One region of the Paenibacillus sp. MAH-35 genome, then DNA from elsewhere that is predicted to be linked to it. Evidence: predicted binding sites of a transcription regulator. Region 1 holds the regulator's gene; each other region holds the start of a gene.
The links. Region 1 encodes Rex, which represses fermentation and respiration genes when NADH is low (regulators of the CRP and FNR family bind a similar motif). Its sites were predicted from a motif close to TTGTGAAATATTTCACAA; they were not measured.

Region 1 (5,908 bases):
GCATCACCGATGAGATGGTGGCGGACGCTCCCGTTCTCGAAGACGTGTTGTCCGACATGCTTCCTTTGCTTGCCGACAGCGCGCTTGTGGCCCACAATGCGGGTTTTGACCATATGTTTTTGCGATACGCTTGCGAACGAAGCGGATATCTTCCTTTTGACGGGCGGGTTATCGATACGATTCCCTTCCTGCGCATCCTGTTCCCTTCGCTGACGAGCCTTCAACTGTCGATGGTGAGCACCGCTTTCGGGCTTGGTCACGATCGTCCGCACCAGGCGGACAGCGACGCTGAAGTGACGGCGCTTATCTGGCTCAAATGTTTGGAGCGGTTCGATACGCTGCCGCTGCTGACCGTTCAGAAGCTGGCTCAGCTGTTCGAGTCCGATCCTTCGGACATGGGCTGGTTTATGCAGGAGATGCGGGTGCGCAAAGAATCGGCAGTCAGTATCGACCCCGAGACGAACCGGTATTTTCGTCAATACGTGCTGAATGTCGGGGACTGGGATGAGGAGAAGCCGGCCCGTGAGGAAGAAGGTTCGCCTCAAATCGGCAAAAACGAGTCGTTCGACGAGTTTTACGATAAAATCAAGACGAATTTGCGCAGCAAGTTCGAGCACTACGAAGAACGCGAAGCGCAGGAGCATATGATCCGCGAGGTGGAGAGCTCGTTTTCGTCCGACCGCCATCTGATGGTGGAAGCGGGAACCGGCACGGGAAAGTCGCTCGGATACTTGATTCCTTCCCTGTACCACGGCATCAAGGAAGACAAGAAAGTGATCGTCAGCACCCACACGATCAACTTGCAGGAGCAGCTCCGTCAGCGGGACATCCCGCTGCTTCAGGATATATTTCCGGTACCGTTCCGGGCGGCCGTGCTTAAGGGGCGGAGCCATTATTTATGCCTGCGCAAATTCGAGCAGAAGCTGTACAACCGCGACTTTGCCAGCGAGAAGGAAGACCGGATCACCGCGGCCCAGATGGTCGTATGGCTTTCGGAGACGAACCACGGAGACGACGAGGAACTGTATTTCGCCGGGCGCGGGGCCGAATTTTGGCAGACGGTCGGCAGCGACACCGATTCGTGCCTGAACCGGATGTGCCCCTGGTTCAAAAAATGTTTTTACCACCGCGCCCGTAATGAAGCGAATATTGCGGACGTGGTCATTACTAATCATTCGCTGCTGTTTACCGATATTCAGGCGGAAAACCGGCTTCTGCCGGCCTACAAGCAGCTCGTCATTGATGAAGCGCATCATTTCGAGGAAGTGGCGAGCAAACATCTGGGGATGGATCTGCATTATGCCTCCCTGGTAAACACGCTGCTGTGGCTGTATAAGGATGCGAAGAACGGCCAGCTGCCCTCGCTTCAGTTCAGGCTGCAGCGCGGCTCGGAGCAAAAGGCCGCTGACTGGAACCAGACGATCGAGTCGGTTTATCCGCGCATGGTGCGCATTAAGGAAGAGTGGGACAAGCTGACCGAGCTGCTGTATATGTTCGTCTCCGAGCGCAACGACGGCGGAGGGACCGAGAGCGGACAACTCGTGCTCCGTCTCAAGCCGGAAGCGCTGCCGAAGGCGTGGAGCTCGCTGCTTGTGATCGAAGAGAACATTTACCTCGAAGCGACCGAGATCGGCAAAAAGCTGGAACGGCTTGTTACCGAGCTGAAGGAGGAAACCGACGAGTTTGCGACGAGCAGCGTGCTGACAGACTTGTCGGGGTCGGTGAAAGCGTTGCTGCGGCACCGGGACGTGCTCCGGTTCTTTATGCAGATGCCCGATCCGCATTACGTGTACTGGCTTGAGGCCGCTCCGTACTTCAAGAGCAAGTCGCTCCAGGTGTTTGCCGTGCCACTCGACGTCAGTCATCTGCTCAAGCAGCACTTCTTCGAGGCGAAGGACAGTGTCGTATTAACGTCGGCGACTTTAACGGTTAACAAAACGTTTCAATACAGCGCCTCGCAGCTGGGCTTGCAGCCGTTGTCGGATACCGAGAAGGTGAAGACGGTGCAGCTTGCATCGCCGTTTCAGTACCGCAAGCAAGCGCTTGTGCTGATTCCGCGGGATTTCCCTAGCGTCAAAGGGGCGACGGCGGACGAAGTGTTCCTCGGGGCGCTTGTCGGGTCTTTGGCCGATGTGGCGAAGGAGACGAAGGGCCGGATGCTCGTCCTGTTCACTTCGCACCGGATGCTGAAGCAAATTCATCCGGAGTTGAAGGAGCGGCTGAAGCCGAGCGGCATTCAGGTGCTCGGCCAAGGCGTCGACAGCGGCAACCGCAGCAAGCTGATCCGGATGTTCCGCTCGCAGTCGTCCAGTGTTCTGCTGGGCACGAGCAGCTTCTGGGAAGGCGTCGACATTCCGGGGGAGGCGCTGACTTGTCTGGCGATCGTCAGACTTCCGTTCCAGCCTCCGAATCACCCGCTGGTCGAAGCCAAAAGCGAGCAGCTGAAAAAGAACAACCTGAACCCGTTTACGGCGCTGTCGGTGCCGCAGGCGGTCATCCGCTTCAAGCAAGGCTTCGGACGTCTCGTTCGGACGGCTAAAGACCGCGGTGTCGTCGTGATTTACGATACGCGTGTACTGGAAACCTCCTATGGCCGCAACTTTTTGTATTCGCTGCCCGGTCCGAAAATCGAACATTTGAGCACACAGCAGTTGGTACCGCGAATATCAGATTGGATGGGGGAGGAAAACGGATGAAGACACCGAAAATTTCGGAGGCGGTCGTCCGCCGTCTCCCGGTTTATCTTCGTTTTTTGAATGAGCTTAGCCGGCGCAACGTGCAGATGGTCTCGTCGCAGGATCTGGGCCAAAAGCTCGATTTGAATCCGGCGCAGATCCGCAAAGATTTGGCTTACTTCGGGGAATTCGGCAAAAAAGGGATCGGCTATGACGTCGTCTATTTGATCGAGAAAATCCGCCAAATTTTAAAGCTGGACCAGATTATTCCGGTCATTCTGGTCGGAGCCGGAAACCTGGGCCGGGCTTTGTGCAATTACAACGCCTACCTGAAAGACAATATGAAGATCGTAGCCGTCTTCGACAGCTCTCCGGACAAGCTCGGCGAGCATATTAACAATTTGACTGTCCAGCCCATGACGGTGCTTAACGAGACGGTCCGGGAGCACAAGGTGCGGATCGGCATCATTACCGTCCCGGCGTTCGAAGCGCAACTGGTCGCCAACCAGTTCGTTGACGCCGGGGTGGAAGCGATTCTTAACTTCGCGCCGGTCATTATTAAGGTGCCGAACGAGATTCGCGTTCATCATGCGGATTTTACGACCGAGCTGCAGAGCTTGGCTTATTATTTGGATTGAGGCAAGGCGAGGCTGCTGATGGTCACAGACGGAGTGTGGAGTTGCGGATGCCTGCGGAGACGCAGGCATTTTTAAAAAGATCGGAAGGTTGAGGCTCTTCCCCATAACTAAAGCGGGTAAGGGCACCCCTTGCTTGTCGGGGCGGCTAATGTGTCGCTAGCTGCTTATCGTTGCTTATCGTTGCTTATCGTATGGTTAGGTAGCCCATCCGCATGTCGTCACAGCGAAGCCCAAACGCGCTCGGTTCGCAAGAAACTAGTTTACGGGATTGGTTGCACTTGGAGTCGAGCTATTCCCGCATAACCTCATCAACGACCGGCTGGAGCGAAGGCTCCCGTTATCTTCCACGCACCAACGTAATGGGTTTGCACGTCAAAGGACCGTCCGGATCAGCCGCACTCCATTATAGGGACTTCTGATAGGGAAAGGATGAGATTTCGGAGTAAGAAGGGCTGTCCCAAAGTGTTCACATGACACGGGAACGTCCCGATTTCCAAACAAAAGGACCTCAAATTCCACAGTATAGTGGAGGCTGAGGTCTTTTTTCTATGTAGGCTCAAAAAATCGCAAATTGACTGTTCGGACGAAATAATCGTACTTATCTTTAGGGATACCGCCGGAAGGAGGTGTATGAAATTGCGCGTTAGCGTGTTTTGTATGTGGAAGGAAGCGTCCATTGGACAAATAGGAACACCTATTGTACACTTATACCTAGTAAACATATGCATAGTAAATCTATGTATAGAATACCTAGGTACAGAGGAGGCGACAGATTGAACAAAGAACTGCTCAAGGGCAGCACGGGCACGATGATACTGGCGCTGCTGAACCGCCACGATCTGTACGGCTACGAGCTGTTGAAGGAGCTGGAACGCAGGTCGGAAGGCGTATTTGCTTTGAAGGAGGGTACCTTGTATCCGATTCTACACGCGATGGAAGCGGAAGGCTGGGTGGACGCCTACTGGAACGAGGTGAACGGCCGCAAGCGGAAATATTACCGGATCACACCGCCGGGCCAGAAACAGCTGGAGCATAAAAAGTCGGAATGGAACGTATTCCGCAGCGCTGTCGATCTCGTATTAAAGGAGGGGAGAGCTTAACCATGATTCGGGATCACGAATTGATTCGGAGTTATCTCCGCTCCGTATGCGCACAGATTAAAGCGAAGGAAGTCCACCCGCATATTCGCAAAGAACTCGAGAGCCATCTGGAGGAACTGGTGATGGAACGGGAGGAAGCGGGTCATCACCGGGAGGAAGCCGTACGGTATGCGATCGGGCGAATGGGAGATCCGGTCAAGGTCGGTAAAGATCTGCATGCGGTACATAAACCTAGAATGAATTGGCCGCTCATGATCGGGGGACTGTTATTTGCGGTATTAGGTGTATTCGCGATGTATCATATCGATAACAGTATGACGGTTCGGTTTCCTTTAGGAGAAAAAAAGCTGGTTTCCGTCGCTTGCGGTTTATTGATTATGGGCCTCCTGTACTTCATTCAACCACGTGCGATACAAAGATACAGCTGGGCGCTTTATGCCGCCGCAACTGGCGGGATGGTCGGCTGTCATTGGTTTGGAGCCGCCGTAAACGGCTCGCCGACGTACATCAATCTAGGCTGGATCAGCCTCGATTGGGCCTGGTTAAGCACCTATTTATGGATTGCAGCGGCTCCGGGGATATTGATCGAACGTGCGAAAAAGCCGTACTTTTGGCTGACTACGGCAGCGATTCTGGTGCTGGTGCCGCTGCTGCTCTACGGAAGTCTGGGAAAAATTCCGGGTCTTGTTCTGTACTTAACTGCCCTGCTGGTCATGGCTGGCTCGGTTACAGGAAAATGGAAACGGGTGATCGCACAAACGCTGCTGCCGCTCGGCACTTTTCTTGTCGTCGCCGTGCAATCCAGACCGTACCTAGTGGATAAATGGAGCATGTATCTCGATCCGAACCGGGACCCGCTTGGCGCCGGATATATGAATGTTCAGATTCAAAAGGCTTTGCAGTCGGCAGGCTGGTTCGGAAACGGCGCACATACGTCCTTACGTCTGCCGGAAGCGCATAACGACATGGTATACGTATTTCTGGTCCATCAATTCGGATGGCTTGCGGGAATTGTCATTGCTTTGGGATGCGCCGGATTTATAGGTGCGCTGATCCGTTCGACCTGCAGCGTATCCGATCCGTTCGGCCGGACGCTTCTTGCCGGTATTTCTACGATCCTCGGTTTTCAGCTGGGTTACAATGTTCTGATGTCGATCGGATTCGTTCCTCTGATAGGGATGCCGCTTCCGCTCGTCAGCTATGGATTTACACATACGGTTGCCGAATTCGCTGTCTTAGGAATTGCGCTGGCGATCTATCGAAGGCGGCATCTGACGCTGGCCGTGTGAGCATAGACGCGCAGCTCCCTGTGCGCAGTGCTTGGCGTCACCATACGGTGCTTGCTTAACCGCATGCGCTGATCTGTTCCATCTTTACCGTTTTCTTAGACTCCATCCGCTTCAAGCGGAGGAGTCTTTCTTTTTATATTTGGGTTTGGAAATCTGTTATCGCATAGGGAAAAAGAAAAAAGCGAAGAGTGAGTGTTGATCCAATA
Region 2 (5,908 bases), on a different contig from region 1:
GCTGGGACGCGTGTTCCTGCTCGTTCCGCTCTGTTTGCTGCTGATCGGCTGGAAGAAACGTTCCGGGACGTATCAGTCCGGGACCAAAGTGGAGTTCCCGTGGTTTATGGTCGGCTTTATCGCGATGAGCGTTATCGGCAGTTATGTGCTCGGCGACTACATTCCCGTATCGGCTTCGGTTCTGGATGGCGTATCTCTCGTTACTACCGTACTTCTGTCGATGGCCATGGTCGGACTCGGCCTGAACGTCAATCTGAAGCAGCTCCGTACGAAAGCGTTGAAGCCTTTGCTGGCGATGACCGTTACGTCGGTTCTGCTGTCTGTATTGACTTACCTTACTATCTGAGTGGGGCTGCAGTTGTCTGCGGATTGCTTGCTCCAAGAAAACCCCGCCAGGATACGCGCGTCCGGACAGTTTATTGGCGTGCAAGTCCATACGTTTGTTGCAGCAATCGACTTCAACCCGCAGCCTGTGAAGTTTCTTCCGGAAGTAATACTTCCGTTATCTGATTTTTGCAGCAGGAATTCGACGTATAGCGGAACCCTTTGTTCCGCTATTTCCAGGATAATCGCCCGTATCCCCCAAAAAAACCGAAATAACGGAAACCAAACTTCCGCTATTGCGTGAAAGTAACGTACATCGCGGGAATAACGGAAGTAACTCTTCCGCTTCACCTATGAATAACCGTTGACTTTCGGCGAATCTTGAATAGGAATATTCCCTCCATTGCTACACCAAGCCGCCTCCCTTAACTAAGGGGGTAAGGCTCCTTTTCTTTTAAGGAAGCCCCTCATTTCACTCCAGCATAGGGACAGCCTTACTGAAAACTTACACATACTCCCTACGAAAAAAAGGGTGCCCGAGGGCACCCTTTTCTCATCGCAGCCGATTAATAAGCCAGCGTGAACAAACCGTTGATATGGCTCAGGTAGCGAATGTTGCTCGCTTCCTTCATATACGTAGCCAGCGCGCCTTTCAGCTTCGTCTGGTTGCCGCCGATCGTTCCGATCGCGTCTTTGCGGCCCAGGCTGGCCAGCGTACCGGAGAATACCGGCTGGAACGTGTTCATCGTCGCGCCTTTGAAGTAAGCGAAGATGTTGTAGCCGATCGTTTCGCCCATTTGCCAAGCAAGCTGAGCGGTTGGCGGGAACGGACGGCCTTCCGGACTCATCACGACAGCGCTGTCGCCTGCCACGAAGATGTCAGGATGCGAAGTCGATTGCAAGCCTTCCGTTACGGTAGCACGGCCGCGGTTGACTTCGATGCCACAGTTTGCGACAACCGAGTTGCCTTGTACGCCGCCGGTCCATACGATCGTGTTCGTTACGATCGAACGGCCGTCTTTGAGGAACGCCTCGCCCGGCTTCACTTCCGTAATCGGAAGTCCGGTCAGGAACTCTACGCCGCGCTTCTCCAGGCTCGTTTGCGCGCGCTGCACGAGATCAGGCGCGAATCCGGCCAGGATGGAAGGAGCTGCTTCTACGCAATACAACGAAATTTCGCTGAAGTCGACCGCATATTTGCTGCACAGCTGAGGCAGCATGTCCGCGAGTTCACCAACGAGCTCGATACCGGTCAGACCGCCGCCGCCGACAACGAACGTAGCGTCGGCTTTGTCGCTAGTTTTGCTATATTTTTCGATGCTTGCTTCGATGTGGGCGCGGAGCTTGTTGGCGTCGCTAACCGACTTCAGCGTGAAGCTGTGCTCCTGCAGTCCCGGGATACCGAAAAATGCCGTTTCGCTGCCCATCGCTACGACCAGAACGTCGTAACGGAGGAAAGCGCCGCCGGCCAGCTTCACTTGCTTCTGATCCGGGGTAATTTCTTGAACCGTATCAATCATCAGATTGATTTGTTTGCCGCGCAGCAGCTTCTCCAGCGGAAGCGCCACGGATTTCTCGTTCAGGCTGCCAGCAGCAAGACGGTGCAGCTCCGTAATGATCTGGTGAGTCGGGAAACGATTGACGACTGTAATCGTAGCCTCTTCAGCCGACATATATTTGCGCGTCGTCAATGCAGCGAGCAAACCGCCGTAGCCGCCGCCCAAAATTACTATTTGCTTCGACATACTGTTATCCTCCGTCCTGATTTGCGCGTTTTGGGAAAACCAAGATGAACACGCAGCCTTGCTTGATCGCCCGGAAGCGACATCAAGCTTTCCATACCGGGAAATGAAAAATTACCGCAAAAAAAGCGGCTAATCGAATCCATACGCCTTTTGTGTCGCTGCGGCCGGGAATCAGCCGTTTTGATTTTTGCGCTCGCCGAGCACTTCCAGGAAAGCTTGAGCGAAGCGAAGCGTTTGCTGAACTTGCGGGTCTTTCAGCATTTTGAGCAGTCCGAACAGCCCGATTGTGCTCGCTTCCGCTTGAGTGCGGTCGTTAGCTTCAATCGCGGCGGCGGCGACGCCTTTAGCTTTATCCGCTATCGGCTTCACGAACTCCTCCATACCTACTTTCAGATCATCAATCAGTACTTTGTCGGTTACGACGTTTTGGACGACATCATACGTTTTCGTCAAAATCGTGACCATCTCGGCCAGTTTCGGCAAGTTCTCGACCAATACCGTTAGCGATTGCTGCACCTCAGGTTTCATCAGTTGATCGAGCACATCCGTTTGTGGTGCCGCGGGAGCGGAAGTAAGCGCCGCTTCTTGCGTGGATGTTTGTGACATTAGTAAACGTCCTCCTTTGCATTAAAATAGAAGCCCTGTTTTGTTCCAATCCCTGTTCAAGCCAGGTAGACGTGACGCTTCTTCGCAAGAGAAACGGTGTAAACCGGAGAACAAGCCCCGTTTAACGAGTAAATCCGTAAGTTAGCGATAGAAATTCTCGAATACCTGCGTATTTGTACCATTTTTCACAAATACGGCCGGAACGCGGCCGTTAGGCGCTTCCCGGTTGGTCGTTCAGGCGTTCAAGCCGCATAATCATGTCTTTCTGTGCCGGTGAGCAGGAACAGGTACAGACGGAACTCTATGTGATTCTTATTATACCCTCTTCTGTAAAATTGGGAAAAAACAATTTTCGACAATTGTGAATATTTTGTGTCCGAACCTGTTTTTCCTGCCGTTCTTCCCCCTTAGCGGGGGTTATTCGCCAGGGGCATCTTCGGGCGGCATCGTTATGCCGGCGCTTTCCTTCTCGAGGGCGACCCTGGCCTACCTATCGGCGGTCTCTCCCGTCCTCGCCGACCAGTTGAACCGGCTTCCACTCGTCCGGCAGCATCACGCGGTACCCCGGTTGAAGGAACCGGTCGTCGACGAGCACGAGCGTTCCGCGGTCCGTCTCGGTGCGGATCAGCCGCCCTCCGGCTTGCAGCACTTTATTCATGCCCGGGAATTTGTACGCGTAGTCGAACCCGCTCTTCCCCGTCTCGTCGAAATACCGTTTGATTAAATCGCGCTCCAGCCCAAGCTGAGGCAGTCCTACACCGACGATCACGACCCCGGTCAGCCGGTCGCCCGTCAGGTCGATCCCTTCGGAGAAAACGCCGCCCATAACCGCGAAGCCGGTAGTCGGCAGCTCGGCGTCCTCCCGGAACGCCCCCAGAAACGCATCCCGCTCCTCCTCGGACATGCCTCCGCTCTGTACGAGTACCGGACCGGCCGGCTCGCGCTCGGCAAACCGGGCCACAACCTCATTCATATATTCATAGGACGGGAAAAATACAAGGTAATTGCCCGCCCGCTCCCTCGTAACCCGGTGCAACAGATTGGCGATCGGCGCATAAGAGCGTTCCCGGTCGCGGTAGCGGGTAGACAGAGGCAGCAGCAGCACGTCCAGCTGTTCCTTATGGAACGGCGACGGGATCGCCATCGTGTAATCGTCCGCATCCCCGCCGAGCATATCCCGGTAATACGCCAGCGGCGCAAGCGTCGCCGAGAACGAGACGTGCGAGCGATACCCTTTCCCCATCTGCCGGAGCAGCCCCGACGGGTCGAGACAGAAGAGCTTCACCGTCACGTCGCTTCTCTCGAACAGCGCATAAGTTATATATTTCTCGTCATAATAACCGAATGTTCGGATAAAAGACTGGACCGCGTAATACGTATCCGTCAGCAGCGGCCGGAGCTCTGCCGATGAGGGGCCCGCCAGCTCCGCCTCGGCGATCCCGGCAAACGACTCCAGAAGCGGGAGCAGCAGGATCGGCGCCTCCTGAAAGACCGCATGCTTCTGCTCGGCATGCTCCTTGCGAAGCTGGATGAACGCGTTGTTCACCGCTTTGGCCGCATCGTGGAGCGCCGGGCTCAGTCCTTTGGCCAGCCGCTTCAGTTCGAGAAAAGGCGCCTTCGTCAAAGCGGCGGAGTACATCTCTCTCCCCCGGTCCACCAGGTTATGAGCCTCGTCGACCAGCACCGCAGTTCGTCTCCGCTGCTCCTCGAACAACCGCTTCAGCGCGATCCGGGGATCGTATACATAATTATAATCGCAGATGACCGCATCCGCGGCGTAGGCGGCATCAAGCGAATATTCGAACGGGCACACCCGGTGCTTGCGCGCATACGTCTCTATAACCTCCCGGGTAATTGCGTTCTGCTCCGACAGCAGATCCAGAATCGCTCCCTGTATCCGGTCGTAGTAACCGTCCGCGTATTCGCAATGATCTTTATGGCAGATCGTCTCTTCCTTGAAACAGATCTTCTCCTTGGCCGTCAGCGTCACGCAGCGCATATGAAGCCCCTTGGAGCGCATGAACGCAAAGGCTTCCTCCGCAGCGGTCCGCGTCGTCGTCTTCGCCGTCACATAGAAAAAGCGCTGCAGCAGCCCCTCCCCAATCGCCTTGACGGAAGGAAACAGCGTGGAGATCGTTTTGCCCGTACCGGTCGGAGCTCTCGCGAACAACCTTTTCTTGTCCGCTATCGACTTGTATACCGCCGCGGCGAAGTTGCGCTGTCCTTGCCGGTAAGATTCGAACGGAAACGCCAGCTCCTTGATGGAGCGGTCTCTGCGGCGGGCGTGGTCCGTCTGCAGGACGGCATAGGGGGCGTACGTCTCCACAAGGCCCCGGACGAACGACTCCAGCTCTTCGAATCCGGCCGACCGTTCGAACCGTTTCTGCTCCTCCGTCTTCCGGTGGATGTAAGTTAGACGCACTCGCATATGTCCGAGCTGTTCGGCTTGGGCATACAGATACGCATAACATAACGCCTGCGCCCAATGTACGGGATGCGTATCCTCCCCGATCAGCTCCAGGTCGCGGGAGGTGGACTTGATCTCGTCGATCGTATACGTCCCGTCTTCCCCGCCAAGGAGCCCGTCGCAGCGCCCGTCCAGTTGAAATACCAGCCCGCCGTACGGGATCTCGCCCTGCACATACACTTCTTTGCGGTCCGTTTCCTTGTAAGTGTGCTGAATGACCCGGTGCGCCTTCGTACCTTCCGTCAGCGGAGCTCCGGACTGGAAGCCCGCCTCGATGCTGCCCCCGAGATAGGCGTATTCCACAAGCGCCCGCACGGAAATGTAGACGATCTGCTCGGACATGTCCTCACCTGCCGCTCGATTGTTTAGGCGCCCCTGCAATCTGCAATAAAACATACGTTCGCCTTGGTTATGTCCATTATACCCCGTATGAGCTGCGAAATCGAGCCGGCTTCCACTTCTCCGATGCGGGCGCAAAACGAAAAAGCCGCTTTCGCAAGCAGCATGGGCGGGTGCAGGCCAATTGGCCTCGTGCGGAGGAGGGGAGGTGCTGCCGACTGCGTCATGCAGCGCAACCAACTGGCACCGGATGCAGCACGGGCGGCGGTACCGGGCCGGGGTTTCCGGCAGGCATTTCGCTTCATTTTTTACGGCTCATCAATGACTTCAGCAGCGTCCCCGCCGAGCGGATTCGGGATTGCCGTCTGTGCTCCCGGACGTATCTATAGTCGGTCAACGTTACTTTAGCATCACGCAGGGCATGGGC
Region 3 (5,908 bases), on a different contig from region 1:
CCGGCCGCTCCTGCAGCGGCGGTTGGTTTTGCGAATGCCAGTTTGGCGTCCGTGCGTCTTGCTTGTTTTTGGCCCGGTTTCGAAGCGGGAGCTTGCTTACTCTCTGTAAATTTGGCGGGTGTGCGTTTCTTCTTGTCCATTCCGTTCTCCTTTGACTGTGCAGTTCCTGTTGCTACTATATCGCATCCGGCGCAAAAAAGCATCCGCCCTCCCGTTCCCCGGCGGTTTGCATGCGGCCGCTCCGGAACAATGGTATAATAGTGCCATTCGCTGGAGGAGGGTGTGTATGAGCGATTCGGTCAACGCGGCGGCCGCCTTCGGTGGCGGCAAGAAACCGGTCATTCGGGCCGAGGGGCTCGTGAAGCGGTACGGTTCGTTTATCGCCGTGGACAATGTAAGCTTCGAGGTGCACAGAGGCGAAATATTCGGCTTGCTCGGACCGAACGGCGCAGGCAAAACGACGACGATGGAAATGATGGAAGGCTTGCGCCGACCGGATGAGGGAACGGCCATCGTAGCCGGCTTCGATACGCAAAAGGAGCTGAAAAAGGTCAGGCAGGCGATCGGCGTTCAGTTGCAATCGACCTCGCTGTTTGACTTGTTGAAAGTGAAAGAAATCGTACGCATGTATGCGAGCTTTTATCCGAGCTCGGTTCCGATACAGCCGCTTCTTCAGGATATGATCCTGGAGGAGAAGAAAAACGACCGGGTGAAGCATCTGTCCGGCGGCCAGCGGCAGCGGCTTGCGATCGCTCTGGCGCTCGTCAACGATCCGGAAGTGATCTTTCTCGACGAACCGACTACCGGACTCGATCCGCAGGCGAGACGCATGTTATGGGACATCATCCTGAAGCTGAAAAACCGCGGCAAAACGATCGTGCTGTCCACCCACTACATGGATGAAGCGCATATTTTGTGCGACCGCATCTGTCTGATGGACAAAGGGAAGGTGATCGCTCTCGATACGCCGGAGCGGCTTGTACGCAGCCTGCATTCCGAGAGCGCCGTCGAATTCCGGCTGCCCCAGCTGGAGAGAACGGACTTGCCGGACGAGGAACGCCGTGCCGTCCTGGCGTTGCTGGAGAGCGTGCAAGGGGTTACCGGGGTGGATATGAAAAAAGAAGTTTATGTGCTGTACACGGATCGGCTGCAGTCGACCTTGACCGATTGGATCGCGGTTGCGGGAGCAAGAGGACTGGAATTCGCCGACCTGCGCACTCGTACAGCCACGCTGGAAGACGTGTTCATCCATATGACGGGAAGGAGCCTGAGAGAGGAATGAAGGCTTACTTGCAGTTGACGCTCGCTCAGCTCCGGTTATTTATTCGAAACCGTCAGGTGCTCTTCTGGTCGCTGTTATTCCCGGTTTTTTTTATGGGCATGCTGGGAGCTTTTCTCGGCAACGGCAGCGGCATATCGCTGAACGGAGCGATCATCGATGAGGATCACAGCAGCGCTTCGCGTACGCTAGTCGGTTCGCTCCGCCAATTAAGCCATGTGATCGAACTGAAAGAGGAATACAACAAGGAACAAGCGATGGAAGAGCTGAAGCGGGGCGATCTGCATATTATCGTAGTCATCCCGGACGGTTACGAGGAACAGCTCGGGAAGCATTCCACCAATGCGTATCTCGATCCGCTGTTCGAACCGATGCCCGAGGTGGCCAAGGTCAAGGCGTATTACGACGAGACCAATATGACGACGTCCCAGTTGGCGCTGGCGGTTTTGTCGCAGGTGGTGGACGGCCTGAGCAAGCAGCTTGCCAACTATTCGCCGGTCGTAACGGTGGAATCGGTCGCGGTTCAGTCGCTGAATTTGAAATATATCGATTTTCTCGTCCCTGGCATTCTGGCTATGATGATTATGTCTACCAACCTGAATGGAGTAGCCGGTCAAATCGCTTCGTGGCGCGAGCGCGGCATTCTGCGGAGAATGCAGAGCACGACGCTTAAAGCGTCGACGTTCATCGCCGCGCAGATAACGGCAAGGCTCGTGATGAACGGCATGCAGGCGTTTATCGTCGTGTTCGTCGGCTCGACGTTTTTCGGCACGCAGGTGAACGGGGCGTGGTGGCTGCTGTTTCTGTTCGTCGTGCTCGGGACGCTCACCTTCATGTCGCTCGGCTTCATTATCGCCTCTCTGGCCAAGACGCCGGAAAGCGCCGGGCCGATCGCCGGCTTCGTCTCGTTTCCGATGCTGTTTCTCGGCGGAGTATTTTTTCCGATTAAAGAGATGCCTGTGCTGCTGCAATATGTGGTGAAGCTGCTGCCGATCTCGCATCTGACGACGGCGATGCGCCAGGTGATGAACGTCGGGGCGGATTTTGCGGCGTTGTGGCCGGAGGCGGCGCTGCTCGGCGGCTGGATTGTGGTGGCGTTTACGATCTCGAGTTTTACGTTTAAGTGGGAGTAAGGCGTGACTGGAAGTCCGGAGCCTCGTACTTATAGTCATATTAGAAGAGGATAAGCGATAGTAACGGTTCTCACGGATCGCACAAGGCCGGGCGGATTGGCCGGTCAAGCGATTCGGAGAGCCGTTTTTTGGGGTTTGGACGAAAACGCATACATAAAAAGTCCGCAACGTGGCAAACTGGTAATGCCGGAATGAAACGTAACGTTATGTAAAGCTGACGCACCTTGTTACACGATTGACACATAAAGTTAATGCTGCGCTAATGATCCGCTAATGCTCCCTTAATGTTTCCGCCTTACAATAAGTTCAGAGGGGAAAGGAGTGTTCGACTGATGATTTTGTATCGTTTGGCGAAATGGATGGAGGAACGTAAACGGTTAAAGCGGCTGATCGCCGAAACCGACGGGGATTCCGCCGTTTACATCAAACAAAAAGCGGATGTCGAGCGTCTCATGATCCGGGAAGCGCACAGATGGCTGGAGCCGGGAAAAGCGGCCGGCGGCCCTGTGTTAACCGTCCGAGAGCAGGAAGAAAGCTATACGCTGGTGCTAACGCAAATGCCTGTGCAGGAACGGATCGCTCCGCTTCCGGAGGTGCTGGCCGAAGTGCGCAGAAGCTCGCTCGAGACGGCTGCCCGTCCCGGCCGGGGCAACACGGGACCGGTACGCGCCGAAGAGCTCGTACCCGAAGAACTGCTGCATATGCCGCTCGTCGGGGAAGATACGATGCAGCCGCAGCTTTGAAACGCTGTGGCATGAGAATAACGACAAGTCGTTTATTTATAATGAAGGATAAGGGAGCCCGGGCGAATGTCCGGGCTTTTGAATGATTTCGGAGGGGGCGCTAAGGCGATAAAATGATAATAAAGCGACCCGGGAGGCCTTCTGCCCTGCTTATAGCCGGGAAGGAAGCGGTTAAGAGCGGTTTGCAGCCTTTATTTTGTCCGAAACCCGCTTGGAGGGGGAAATAAGAGCGGTTTGAGGCTCTTAAAATGGGGGAAACGGATGCGGACCCGGCCAGTCGGTGGAAATAAGGGGTGCAAATCGCCTTTATTCCCTTCATTTTCTCGATTTCACCGAAAATAGAGGTTGTCAAAGACTCTGATTGGGGGCGCCCGCTCAACGAGCGCTCACCGCCCGCCAGTAGCCTCACCTCCCGCCTATCCAATGCCTGCTCACCACGCCCACCCAACGCTCGCTCACCACCCCACCCCCTGTCATACGCAACCGTTTCTCGCAATATTGTACTTTTTTTCACAAATTCGAAACTTAATCGGCCCAATCGTGTGATAAATGTCACGCCGGAAGCGGCCGGTTATCGCCTATACTCAAGGTAGATAGAGAAATGGAGGGATCTGGCATGATCGGCACAAAACCGGCACAAACACACAATGTTGAAGCATGGCGGGAATTCCGGCCGGGGAACTGGCAGACGCGGATTGACGTGAAAAACTTTATCGATACGAACCTGACTCCCTATCTCGGAGACGAATCGTTCCTCGCCGGTCCGACCGGACATACGACGGAGCTGTGGGCGCAAATTATGGAGCTGACCCGCGCGGAGCGGGCCAAGGGCGGAGTGCTTGATGTAGACGTCGATACCGTATCGACGATCGTCTCGCACGGCCCGGGCTATCTGGACAAAGAGAAAGAGAAAATCGTCGGCGTGCAAACGGACGAGCCGTTCAAACGTTCCGTCCAGCCGCTCGGCGGCATCCGTATGGTGGCCGATGCTTGCGAAGCTTACGGGTTCAAGCTGCCGGAAGAGATGATCCGGTTGTTTACCGATATCCGCAAAACGCATAACCAAGGCGTGTTCGACGCTTACACCTCCGAGATGAAGACGGCGCGCAAAGCCGGGATAATCACCGGTCTGCCCGATGCTTATGGCCGCGGCCGGATTATCGGCGATTACCGCCGGGTTGCGCTGTACGGCGTAGATCGTCTGATCGCGGGCAAGAAAGAAGAGCTGGCCGGACTCGAAGTGGATCAGATGTCCGAAGACGTTATCCGCTTGAGAGAAGAGCTGTCGGAGCAAATCCGCAGTCTGGACGAGCTGAAACGGATGGCTGCCGCCTACGGTTACGACATCTCCCTGCCTGCGCAGTCGGCGCGCGAAGCCGTACAATGGCTGTATTTCGCCTACCTCGGGGCGATCAAAGAGCAGAACGGCGCCGCGATGAGCCTTGGGCGCGTGTCGAGCTTCCTGGACATCTACTTCGAGCGGGATTTGAAGGAAGGCGTGCTGACTGAGCAGGAAGCCCAGGAGATCGTCGATCATTTCGTCATGAAGCTGCGTATCGTCAAATTTTTGCGCACGCCGGATTACAACGAGTTGTTCAGCGGAGACCCGACCTGGGTGACCGAATCGATCGGCGGCATGTCGCTAAGCGGCGAGCCGCGCGTTACGAAAAACTCGTTCCGCTTCCTGCACACGCTCTACAATCTGGGACCGTCGCCGGAGCCAAACTTGACGGTGCTCTGGTCGCCGCACTTGCCGTATAAGTTCAAGGCGTACTGCGCCAAAGTATCGATCGAGACGAGCTCGATCCAGTACGAAAACGACGAGCTGATGCGCCCGTATTACGGGGACGATTATGGCATCGCCTGCTGCGTCTCGGCGATGCGCATCGGCAAGCAAATGCAGTTTTTCGGCGCAAGGGCGAACTTGGCCAAAGCGCTGCTATACGCCATCAACGGAGGCGTCGACGAAGTGCTCGGCATCCAGGTCGGTCCTGCGATGAAACCGATCGACTCGGACGTGCTCAACTACGATGAGGTGGCGAAAGCTTACGACTCCGTCCTGGAATGGCTGGCGAAGCTGTATATGAACACGCTCAACGTCATTCATTACATGCACGACAAATATTGCTATGAGCGCCTCGAAATGGCGCTGCACGACCGCGACATCGTCCGCACGATGGCTTGCGGCATCGCCGGCTTGTCGGTTGTGGCCGATTCGCTCAGCGCGATCCGTTACGCCAAAGTGAAACCGGTCCGCAACGAGAAAGGGATCGCCGTCGATTTCGAGATTGAAGGCGAGTACCCGCAATACGGCAACAACGACGAACGGGTGGACAGCATCGCGGTCGAACTGGTCGAATCGTTCATGAGCAAGCTGAACAAGCATAAGCCGTACCGCAATGCAGTGCCGACGATGTCGGTCCTGACGATCACCTCGAACGTCGTTTACGGCAAGAAAACAGGGACGACGCCGGACGGACGTCAAGCCGGTCAGCCGTTTGCGCCGGGCGCGAACCCGATGCACGGCCGGGATCGCAAGGGCGCTCTCGCATCGCTCGCATCGGTGGCGAAGCTGCCGTACGCCTGCAGCCTGGACGGCATCTCGAACACGTTCTCGATCGTTCCGAAGGCGCTAGGCCGGGAAGAAGGGCCTCGTGTGCAAAACCTCGTGTCGATGCTGGACGGGTACGCGACGCTCGGCGGCCACCATCTGAACGTGAACGTCTTCAACCGGGAGCAGTTGCTTGACGCGA

Region 2: a site for Rex is predicted at 2,849-2,866, ahead of AC3Y2E_RS13735 (helical membrane plugin domain-containing protein). Genes of this name have one in related genera too.
Region 3: a site for Rex is predicted at 3,654-3,671, ahead of pflB (formate C-acetyltransferase). Genes of this name have one in related genera too.

What each region holds. Positions count from the first base shown of each region.
Region 1 covers NZ_JBYUPU010000008.1:187,667-193,574, reverse strand. The annotation lists gene dinG (ATP-dependent DNA helicase DinG) at 1-2,696, shown strand, start outside; gene AC3Y2E_RS11355 (redox-sensing transcriptional repressor Rex) at 2,693-3,313, shown strand; gene AC3Y2E_RS11350 (PadR family transcriptional regulator) at 4,051-4,413, shown strand; gene AC3Y2E_RS11345 (FtsW/RodA/SpoVE family cell cycle protein) at 4,416-5,702, shown strand.
Region 2 covers NZ_JBYUPU010000010.1:203,881-209,788, forward strand. The annotation lists gene AC3Y2E_RS13725 (YeiH family protein) at 1-346, shown strand, start outside; gene AC3Y2E_RS13730 (NAD(P)/FAD-dependent oxidoreductase) at 891-2,069, opposite strand; gene AC3Y2E_RS13735 (helical membrane plugin domain-containing protein) at 2,241-2,675, opposite strand; gene AC3Y2E_RS13740 (ATP-dependent DNA helicase) at 3,166-5,484, opposite strand; gene AC3Y2E_RS13745 (polysaccharide deacetylase family protein) at 5,783-5,908, opposite strand, start outside.
Region 3 covers NZ_JBYUPU010000009.1:173,509-179,416, forward strand. The annotation lists gene AC3Y2E_RS12385 (ABC transporter ATP-binding protein) at 287-1,282, shown strand; gene AC3Y2E_RS12390 (ABC transporter permease) at 1,279-2,412, shown strand; gene AC3Y2E_RS12395 (hypothetical protein) at 2,745-3,155, shown strand; gene pflB (formate C-acetyltransferase) at 3,772-5,908, shown strand, end outside.